3 regions of the Arthrobacter sp. NPDC056886 genome follow, and region 2 is predicted to be linked to each of the others. Evidence: riboswitches for the same ligand, from Rfam matches in the RefSeq annotation. Region 2 holds a riboswitch; each other region holds the start of a gene.
What was found. A riboswitch is a leader RNA that binds a small molecule or an ion and turns the genes downstream of it on or off. The one in region 2 is predicted to bind cyclic di-AMP.
Positions count from the first base shown of each region.

Region 1: it holds a riboswitch for cyclic di-AMP, as region 2 does, so the genes downstream of both, ACFRJ8_RS18505 (NlpC/P60 family protein) here and ACFRJ8_RS03740 (hypothetical protein) in region 2, are expected to answer to the same signal.
Region 3: it holds a riboswitch for cyclic di-AMP, as region 2 does, so the genes downstream of both, ACFRJ8_RS16195 (hypothetical protein) here and ACFRJ8_RS03740 (hypothetical protein) in region 2, are expected to answer to the same signal.

Region 1 is NZ_JBHUBT010000011.1:48,988-52,255, forward strand. It holds gene ACFRJ8_RS18500 (HNH endonuclease) at 1-410, opposite strand, end outside; gene ACFRJ8_RS18505 (NlpC/P60 family protein) at 631-1,389, opposite strand; cyclic di-AMP (ydaO/yuaA leader) riboswitch at 1,685-1,868, opposite strand; gene ACFRJ8_RS18510 (M23 family metallopeptidase) at 1,991-2,812, opposite strand; cyclic di-AMP (ydaO/yuaA leader) riboswitch at 2,817-3,029, opposite strand; gene ACFRJ8_RS18515 (metal-dependent transcriptional regulator) at 3,180-3,268, opposite strand, start outside.
Region 2 is NZ_JBHUBT010000002.1:134,894-138,161, reverse strand. It holds gene ACFRJ8_RS03750 (cation:proton antiporter) at 1-914, opposite strand, end outside; gene ACFRJ8_RS03745 (hypothetical protein) at 911-1,189, opposite strand; cyclic di-AMP (ydaO/yuaA leader) riboswitch at 1,393-1,563, shown strand; gene ACFRJ8_RS03740 (hypothetical protein) at 1,568-2,266, shown strand; gene ACFRJ8_RS03735 (sensor histidine kinase) at 2,364-3,268, opposite strand, start outside.
Region 3 is NZ_JBHUBT010000009.1:82,022-85,289, reverse strand. It holds gene ACFRJ8_RS16200 (glycosyltransferase) at 1-963, opposite strand, end outside; gene ACFRJ8_RS16195 (hypothetical protein) at 1,127-1,939, opposite strand; cyclic di-AMP (ydaO/yuaA leader) riboswitch at 1,944-2,129, opposite strand; gene ACFRJ8_RS16190 (ATP-binding protein) at 2,274-3,268, opposite strand, start outside.

The DNA of each region.
Region 1 (3,268 bases), on a different contig from region 2:
CCCGGAACAAAACCGAGCTTCCAGCCCATCTCCGCCGGCGTGTGATCGCTCTTGGCGTTGTTGCACCGCAGGCACGCCGCCACCAGGTTCTCCCAGGAATCGGCTCCGCCCCGGGACTTTGGCTGGACGTGGTCGATGGTGTGGGCAGCCTTGCCGCAGTAGGCGCAGCGGTGGGCATCGCGGCGGAGCACACCGCGGCGGCTCACCGCTGTCATGGTGTTGTATCTCGGCCGGATGTAGCGGTTCAGCAGGATCACGGACGGGCGGCCCAGAATGTCCTGGGGGCCGACGACAGGGTCGTCCCCTTCGGCCACCACGCTGGCCTTCCCGGTAAGGACAAGGACGAGCGCCCGGCGGAAGGTGATGACCGCCAGGGGTTCATATCCAGCATTCAGAACGAGAGTGCGCATCCGCATACCTCTTCACGGCCGCACCCGCCAGCGGCACGAGGGCCGGCTGCCCTCTGCATGGTCGGGCTATGGATCGATTACACAAGAGTAAACACTCGGGTGCCGGATCACCGAATATTTTTTCATCGGCGATGTCCTCAGCGCGGAAAGTTCACTGCACGGGAACGCAAAAGACCCCCGCCGACAGGCGGGGGTCTTTCGAAGGTGCTGGAGGTCTTGCTTAGCCGCCGACGCGGATGAAGACCGGGCCGGAGCCGACGTTTACGCTATACAGCGCGGTGGTGCCGCCGTTCCAGCCGCCGTGGACTGCCATGCCGTTGCCGACGTAGACCGCGATGTGAGCCATGCCCACGCCACCGTTCTGGTAGTAGGCGAGGTCGCCCGGGCGTGCCTCGCCGGCGCTCACGGTGCGGCCGAGGGACAGGTAGCCTGCCGGCCAGCCGTGGTAGTGGATGCCGGCCGCGGCCAGGGCGTTGGTGGCGAGGGCGGTGCAGTCCTGCGCCACGCCGATCTGTGCGTAGGCAGCGGCGGCGATGGTCGCGCCGGAGCCGCTTCCGATGCCGGCGGGGGCCTGGGCTGCGACGCCGCCGCTGACGGCAGCCTCGGTGCCACCGGCGCGGGTGGCCGTGGAATCCTGGACCTTCACGACGGGCTTGGGAGCCTCGACGACGGGAGCCGGCGACGTGGTCACAGCGGGCTTCTCGTAGGAGATCGCGATGGTGGACGCGGCCGAGATGGTGGCCGGAGCGGCGGACTGGACTTCCAGGGCCGAAGCGGAGGTGGATTCGCGCTGAACATTGGTCTCAGCAGCGTTGGCTGCGATTCCGCTGGTCAGAACCAGACCGGAGGCTGCGGCGATGACCGCGGCCTGACGGCCCATGCCGCCGGCGTTGTCGCCGACAGCCTTGGCAATAACAGCCAGCGAGTTGGTCTTGGTGACCTCGGCGCGGTGCCGTGCAACGGTTGCACGAGTAGTCATTAAGTTCTCTCTTTCGTGATCCTTGGACCGCGCGCTTTCGGGCACGGTTTGAGGACGCTCCGGCATCTTGGGGGTACGCCGGATCGCCCCGAAATGGGTTACTTAGCGAAGGGTGTACTGCGAAGACGCGCCAAAAGCGGAAACTGCATGCTGTCCGGACTCGGTAGAGATTGAGCCTGCGGAACGTGATCCCATCCGGGCGCCGGCAAGGGCGGCACGTGATGTGGATTCCAGCGGGCTCGAAAGAGCCTCGCCGGTGCGCATGCGCGCAAAATTGTGGCGTGAAGACACGAAAGTAGCCTCTCCCAATGCCTACGAGGTGAGCTGTCGGATTCGGATGGGAGTCACCCGGCCGCGCTGCTTCCTGGGAAGCTTTGCGACTTAACCCCAAGGCCTTCTTTCGAAGGCCAAAATTGGTTCCCCCGCCCCTGCCAGACGATGTAATGCGAACGGACCTTGAGCGGTGGCAGAGCTAGGCAATCCACTCAAGAGCGCCAACTTCGGAAAAGTTGGCGTGCTTCAAACCCTACAGGAGTCCGGGCCCAATGTCACATTCAGATCACGGCGTGTCACAAGCACTTGAGAGCGGCCCATCGTCTATTTAGAGCCAGCCGAGGGGGTCAACGACGTCGCCGTTGACCATCACTTCAAAGTGGAGGTGGCAGCCCGTGGAGGCGCCGGTGGTCCCGCTCATCGCGATGACGTCACCGCGCGATACCTTCTGGCCAACTTTGACCGAGGCCGAGGACAGGTGGTTGTACGTGGTCTCAAGGCCATTACCGTGGTCAATGACCACCCGGTTTCCACCGCCAAAGGGATGCCATCCGTTGAAGGTCACGGTGCCGCTGGCCGCTGCATGGACCGCCGTGCCGCACTGGGCAGCGAAATCCTGGCCGCGGTGGAACTCCCCCGCGCCTCCGGTGATTGGGCTGACACGGTAGCCGTAGGGCGAGGCTGTGACCAGATGATCCAGCGGCGCGCCAAGGGTGCCGGCCGAAGCCGCGCGGGTGATACTTCCCACAGACTGGGCGCTGAGCAGCTGCTTGAGCTTCCCATCGGGGTCGCCCTTGGTGGTGACGGCGGTGCGGCTGAAGTCGACCTTTGCGGCCGCGGCGGCCGTGACATCCGGCTGCACGGCAGCGGACAGAGCGCCGGATCCGGCGGTATTGGAGGCCATCACCGGGCTCGTGACGGGGACCGTCACGGTAAGAACCAGACCAGTTGCGGCCAGGGCGATCCCGGCCTTCTGGCCGACCCCGCTGGCCGAGGCAAACTCCGTTACCTGGCGGAACGGACTGCGCCGGCGACGCCGTTCATCGCGGTGCGCGTCGCGCGGGCGGTCGGCCATATGCTCGACGACGGGACGCGGCTCCGGAGCGGGACCGGTCGCGCGGCGACGGCCCCTGGCGGTCTGGGTGGTCAAGAAGGGTTCCTCTCTGGATAGCCTGCGAAGTTAGCTGTCGGATTCGGGTCAGAGAGATCAAAGACCCGGTCCGCCGTTGCAAGCAGCCAGGCACAGGGGCATCCCAGGGATACTTCGGTGGAAGCTGCTTGCCGCTGACGGACTTCACCCCAAGGCTGCTGAAGCAGCAGCCGAAAGTGGTTCCCCCGCCCCTGCCAGGAGATGGTTCCGCGACTGATCCGCTGGCAGGGCTCGGCTTCGGATCAGGTAACGCTTTGGTATCGGTACTGGCCACTAACTATAGGCGATTAAGCCGCCCGGTAATAAATCCGTAACCGCAATTGTGCAGAACTCATGGGTCGTCCCATGACCAACGAGTTGTGGCTGGTCAGGCCACTGTTACGAAGACGTGCGCGGCAACCTCGGGCGGGAGCTCCAAGGCGCCCTCGATATCGGGGACGCGGACCGAGATGTACT
Region 2 (3,268 bases):
AGGGTCCCGGCTCCGAGGGCCAGTCCGAGGGCGATCATGTCCGGATGCCCCGCCAAGTCCTTGAGCGTTAGTGATGCACCAAGCCACACGAAGAACACTGGCCCCAGGAAACCGTCGCTGAGGGCGAACAGTTGCCGGGCCAGCCGCCTCGGTTCGCCGACGGCAGCCACCACAAGGCCGAGGGAAAAGCCTGCCAACATCACGGACACGTTGCTCCACGTCGCGACTGCGGCCAGGGCGAAGAGGACGACCAGCTGGATCCGCAGCTCGAGGGCAAACTTGCGGCTTTCCGAAAGTCGGTGCATGCGCCCGTTGATTCCCCTTCGATCGAGCCAGCGCAGGACGAAATAGAGCACCACCGCGCAGCCGGTCACCGTGAGCACGCCCAGCGCCGCGCGGCCTGCGTGCGGCGGGTCCACGAGGACCGGCAACGCCACAATGCAGGCTATGTCCGCGATGGCCACCTGCGCGGTCATGGCGATGACATGGGGTCCGCCGAGCCGCAGCGAATCGATGATCGGAAGAACCAAGGCGGCCGACGATGACGCCAGCAGCACTGCGTAGAGGGGAGCATGTCCAGTCCCGAAGAGCAGGCCGATGCCGGTTCCGACCGCCACCGCTGCCGCTGCGGCCGCAATAGCCCGGCGAGAGCCGTGGCCGAGGGCGGAGCGGATCTGGGGATCCCTCACGGGAACGTGGGTCCCGGCCACAAACATCATCAGCGCGAACCCGATGTTGGCCAGCAGAATAAACGTCGGGTCCGCAGGGTCCACCAAGCCCAGCCCTGAGCGTCCGATCGCGATGCCGGCCAGCAGTTCGCCCAGAACCACTGGCAACCGCCAGCGCACCGGCAGCGCCAGCAGGGGGCCGGCCAGGGCGACGACGGCGATCAGCGCCAGGGAGAGGAATGTCACGGCTCGCCGCCGCGGGCCGGTACCGGGCCTGACCGCCGCTCCACCACCGCGTAGGCCTTCCCGTCCAGGAAGGCCCAGTCATTGACAACCATGTACCCGAGGGCGTCCACCCGATCATTGAGGACGTGCTCGTCGAAGCCGCCGTCGCGCGGTTCCGCGTCCCACGTGGTCACGTGAACGTCCCGGCCGTCCAGGATCAGCAGCTCGGTGTTGACGTCGAAATCCGCGTGGGGCTGATTACTCAGCTGGCAGATGGCGACACAGTGGCTGTTCATTTCGGGCCTCCGCTCCGGCGTGGTGCTGATGGCATCATCCTACGTTCGGATGCGGCGCCGCCCCATGGGCAATGAGGGACCGTAGTGTGGCCGCCGTTACCTGAATGTGACATTTGCATGCGGTTCGCGTTACGGTGGATAGGCGCCTGTTGTCTCCGATACGGGCGCTCCCCAGCCGATTGCCTAACTCTGCCGCGGCCCGGGGATAACTCGCATCAACTACCGGCAGAGACGGGGAAACCACATTTGGCCTGCTGATTACGCAGGTCTTGGGGTGAAGCCGCACAGTGCCCGCAGCGACGGGCCCGGGAGTGCGGCCGGGTGACTCCCATCCGAATCCGACAGCTCACCTCGCAGGCACTGGGAGAGGCTACACTCATGTCTTCAATCAATACTTTTGCGCGCCATGCCGCCGTCCTCGCCGCCGCATCCGGCCTGGTCCTCACCAGCGGAATGGCAGCCAACGCAGCCGTAACACCTGCGCAGCGCGACTCCGCTCCGGCGTCCAAAGTTGACGTCAACGCACTGGTCAGTGCTCCCGTCAACGCCGATTCAAGCGTCAAGATCAGCTTTGACCGCCCGGCGGTAGCTACGGTCGCAGCACCGGTGATCGAAAAGCCCGTTGCCGCGGCGCCGGCTCCCGCCGCGGCCCCCGCCGTTGCCCGTGCTGCTGCGCCTGCAGCAGCACCGGCCGCTGCACCCAAGGCAACCATCAAGGTGCAGTCCGCTCCGGCAGCGCCTGCCGCGGCACCCGCTGCCGCCGGACGCAACGCCATCATGCTCTCGGCCGCGTACAGCCAGGTGGGCATCACCCAGGACTGCACCGCCATGGTGGAAAAGGCCCTTGGCGCCGCGGGCAAGCCTGTCGGTGACATCGGTCCCCGGGCCTTCCTTGGCCTCGGAACCATCGTTGCAGCCCCGAAGCCCGGCGACATGGTGGTCCAGTCCGGTCACGTTGGCATCTACGCCGGCAACGGCCAGGTGGTCAGTGGCGGCATGAACGGTAAGAACCAGACGATGGTCCACCCGCTGTCCTGGCTCACCGCGACCGGCGGCGTGACCTTCGTCCGCGCCTAAGCCGCACTGCCCCTTCCAGGGCCAGACAGTCCGGAAAGACCGGCGATCGATTCCCTTGGGGGCAATCGATCGCCGGTCTTTTCTGTGCATATGGTTCTCAGGGGTTTCCGTGCCCGGCCAGCGGAAGCGTGAATTTCATGACCGTGCCCTCGGCACCCGTCGCGGCCACCTCGACGGTGCCCCCGGCAGCGACGGCGATCTCCCGCACCAAGGCCAGGCCGATCCCAAAGCTCCGCTGTCCCTGTAAAGCGTCAGTGCTGGCGGTCCGCACGAAGCGATCAAAGATTCGGGCCTGATCGACGCCGGTGATGCCGGTCCCCGTGTCCGCCACGGTGATGACGGCGCGGCTCTGCTCGATCGACGTCGTGATGGACACCTGGCCGCCCTCAGGCGTGTGGGCAAGGGCGTTGTCCGCCAGTGCAAGTACGGCACGGCTCAGTGCATTCTTCTCGATCCGGGCCAGCGGCCGGGCATCGGCCACGAAATTCAGGCGCACCTTACGCTGGTCCGCGACCTGCTGGAGGCTGCCTGCGACGCTGGCGGCAGCGTCGGCAAGGTCGGCAGGCGGTGCGGAGCGGTCCGGGGCTTCCGCGGTTGCTGCGAGGAGCAGTTCGTTGACAATCCCGGTCAGCGTTGCTGCGTCCTCCCGGATACTGGCAAGGTCTTGGCCTTGCCTGGAGCCGGGCACGGTGTTGCGCTGGGCAAGCTGGATCCTGGTGTCCAGGATGGTCAAGGGTGTGCGCAATTCGTGGCTCGCGTCCTGGACGAAGCGCCGTTGCCTGGCCAGAGCATCACCGAGGGGGCGGATGGCGCTGCGCGCACTGAGCCACCCGACGATGCCTGCGAGCAAGATTCCCGCCACCCCGGCGATGACCATGGCTTCGAGGACATCTCTGGAATCCAAGTATGCGTAGGCCGTCCCGGCCGCCGCGGAGCCTGGCATTTCGGGATGGGCCAGTTGATTTAGGAGGTAAAGCGCCGTGGCGGCAAGCAGCCCGATGA
Region 3 (3,268 bases), on a different contig from region 2:
TTGTTCCTGGGTCCTTGAGGCGGCTGGCAGCGGTCCGCGGGCCAGGGCGGCGCGCAGTTCGGGCACCGGGACCCGGCCCGAAACCAGGTCCCGGCTCAACCGGGCCATTCCGCGCAAATCGGCGAGGGCAGTCTGGACGATGTCCACGCTGGAATCGGGGTCGTCGGTCCAGTCCACCGGGACTTCGTGGACGCGCAGGCCGCACTTTTCTGCCAAGACCAGCAGCTCGGTGTCGAAGAACCAGGCGTTGTCCAGCGTGTGGGGGAGCAGCTGCCGTGCCACGTCCGCCCGGATCGCCTTGAAACCGCACTGCGCATCGCTGAAGTGGGCGCCCATAAGGGACTGCAGCAGCAAGTTGTAGCTGCGCGAGATGAATTCGCGCTTGGGTCCGCGGACCACGCGCGAGTTGCGGGTTAGCCGCGTCCCGATAGCTAGGTCGGAGTGCCCCGAAATGAGCGGCGCGAGGAGCGGCCCGAGGGCGGCCAGATCAGTGGACAGATCCACGTCCATGTACGCCAGGACCGGCGACGGCGAGGCAAGCCACACTTTGCGAAGCGCGTTTCCGCGGCCTTTTTCGGCCATATGGACCACCTTCACTTCGCGCAGCTCGCGGGCTACGCGTTCCGCCGCCTTGAGCGTTCCGTCGGTGCTGGCGTTGTCCGCCACAGTGATTCGGAAGGAGTGCGGGAAGGCGCCGAGAAGGTACGCATGGAGCCGGCGCAGGCAGGCTTCGAGATCCCGTTCTTCGTTGAAGACCGGAATGGTGATGTCCAGCACGGGTGTGCTGGTACGCGTGTCAATGGCTGAGCGCCGGCCGCCGGGTCCGGCAAGTGGCCCGGCCGACGGGGCCGGGACGGGCGCGTCGGTCAGGGCGAGCCCCGACCGTGCAGCCGGTGCCGCCGGGCCGGCCGGCGTCGCCGTGGAGCGGGGCAGGGTTCCTGTGGCCTGGTCTGTGGATGTCATGGCTCAACTTTCCCGGCGGCCCATATGTGGGCTTTATGGTCAGGCTGTGCGGGTGCTGTGGAAGTCCGGCCAGTGCGGCAGGTCCGGCCGGGGAGACGCAAAAAGGGAGGCCCCGGATCCATGTGGATCCGGGGCCTCCCTTGGTGGGCCGGCTAGTGCCGGTTTAGTACCAGTTGTGCGCGTAGTGGAAGTTCAGTGCGCCGCAGGGGGAGCCGTAGCGTTCCTTGACGTAGTTCAGGCCCCAGTTGATCTGGGTCCGGTAGTTGGTCCTGTAATCGGCGCCTGCGCTCGCCATCTTCGAGGCGGGCAGGGACTGGACCACGCCGTAGGCGCCGCTGCTGGCGTTGGTGGCAGTCGTCTTCCAGTCCGATTCCTTGGTCCAGAGCTTATGCAGGCACTGCATCTGGTTAGGTGCCCAGCCATAGCGGCCCAGCTGGGCCGCGGCGTAGGCCTGGGCGCCGGCGGGATCGTCGATGGCGACCGGGGCCTTGGCGGGAGCGGGGGCCTTGGCGGGTACGGCTGCGCGAACCGGGGCCTTGGCGGGTGCGGGAGCCTTGGCGGGAGCGGCCGCATGAGCCGGGGTCTTGGCGGGAGCCGCTGCAGCCGGGGCGGTTGCTTTGGCGGGCTTAGCCGCCGGGGCCTTGGCTGCCACGCTGTGGTCCGCTTGAATAGTGGGCGCAACGATCTCGACCCGTTCGAAGTTGAGCTTGGCCAGCGGGTCGGCGCTAGTGGCCGTTTGGCTGCCAACCTTCGTCGTGTGGGCGCCCGGTTCTGCCGCCTGGGCGGCAGCGCCGCCCCCCACCAGCATGGCGCAGGCGGCGGTGATGACGGCGGCGCGGCGGCCGGTGATGCCGAGCCCGGTGGCCAGCCTGGACAGGGCGGATGCCTGCGTGGCCGGTTCGGCGCGGTGGCGCGACTTGGTGGAGCTGGAAGGGGAATCGCCGTCAGGGCGCGGCTGTACCTGGAATTCAGTCATGATGATGGCCTCTCAACGCCGGCGAAGTTAGCTGTCGGGTTCGGATGAGGTCATCCGGCCGCACGGAACATCACGTGTCGGCTTCACCCCGAGGGCGCATGAAATGCAGAATGCCCGGGAACTCTGGGTCCCCCGCCTCTGCCTGCTCTAGCGGAATCCGGGAAGCGGCAGAGTTTGGCGTCCATCCGGATATGCGGCACCAATGGCAGCGCACTCCTAAGACGCTACAGGACCCAAACGCTTAAGTCACATTTTGGTAACAGGAGTCACAGCGGCGGGGTGTCGGCTTGCGCCGGATACCCGGGGGATACCGACGTGCGGTTCGTGTGGCTGGCTACGCCGACGGCGGCGCCGCGGGCAGCCGCACGGCGAACTCCGTGCGGCCCGGCCGGGAGGTGACTTCGACGGTCCCTCCGTGGGCGTCCACGATGGACTGGACAATGGACAGACCCAACCCGCTCGTGCCCTCGGAGGTCGGCGCTGCAGTGGCCGTGCCCGAACCCCGGCTGCTGGCGGCCGGGCTGCCGGAAGCAGCACGGGAATCCGCGCCGGAAACCGAGCGTGCGGCGGCCCCGGACCGGGCCCCCGCCGTTACGACGGTTGAGTTAGCTGCGGCGTTGGCTGCGGGATTAGTGCGCGCCGCGTCGGCCCGGGCGAAGCGGGCGAAGACCTTGCCGACGAATTCCGGAGCGATGCCGTTGCCGTTGTCCGTCACGGTGACCACGGCGCTGCCGTCCGCCGAACGCATGACGCCTGTGACCACCTTGGTCCCGGGAGCCGTGTGTTTGCGTGCATTGGACAGGAGGTTGGCGAGGACCTGGTGCAGCTGGGTCGCGTCACCGCGCACCACCACGGGCTCCTCCGGAAGTTCCAACTGCCAGATGCGGTCCGGTGCCATGACTTTCTCGTCGCTCACCGTCTCGATGGCCAGCTGCGTGAGATCGACGTCGGAGATCTTGAGCGGCTGCCCCTCGTCCAGGCGCGCCAGCAGCAACAGGTCCTCCACCAACGTGGTCATCCGCTCGGACTGGCTTTGCACTCGGGCGAGGGATCTCGCGCCGTCGGGGGTGAAATGCTCGGTCATCCGCATCAGCTCCGTGTAGCCGCGGATGGCTGTAAGCGGGGTGCGCAGTTCGTGGGACGCGTCGGCGACGAACTGCCGCACTTTCATCTCGCTCTCCTGCCGGGCCTCGAGGGCACTGGAGACGTTGTCCAGCATCTTGTTCAGCGCATAGCCCACGCTGCCCACTTCTGTTCCGCGATGGGCCGCCGACGCCGGGACGCGTACCCCCAGCGCCACCTCGCCGGCGTCCAGCGGGAGGCGGGAGA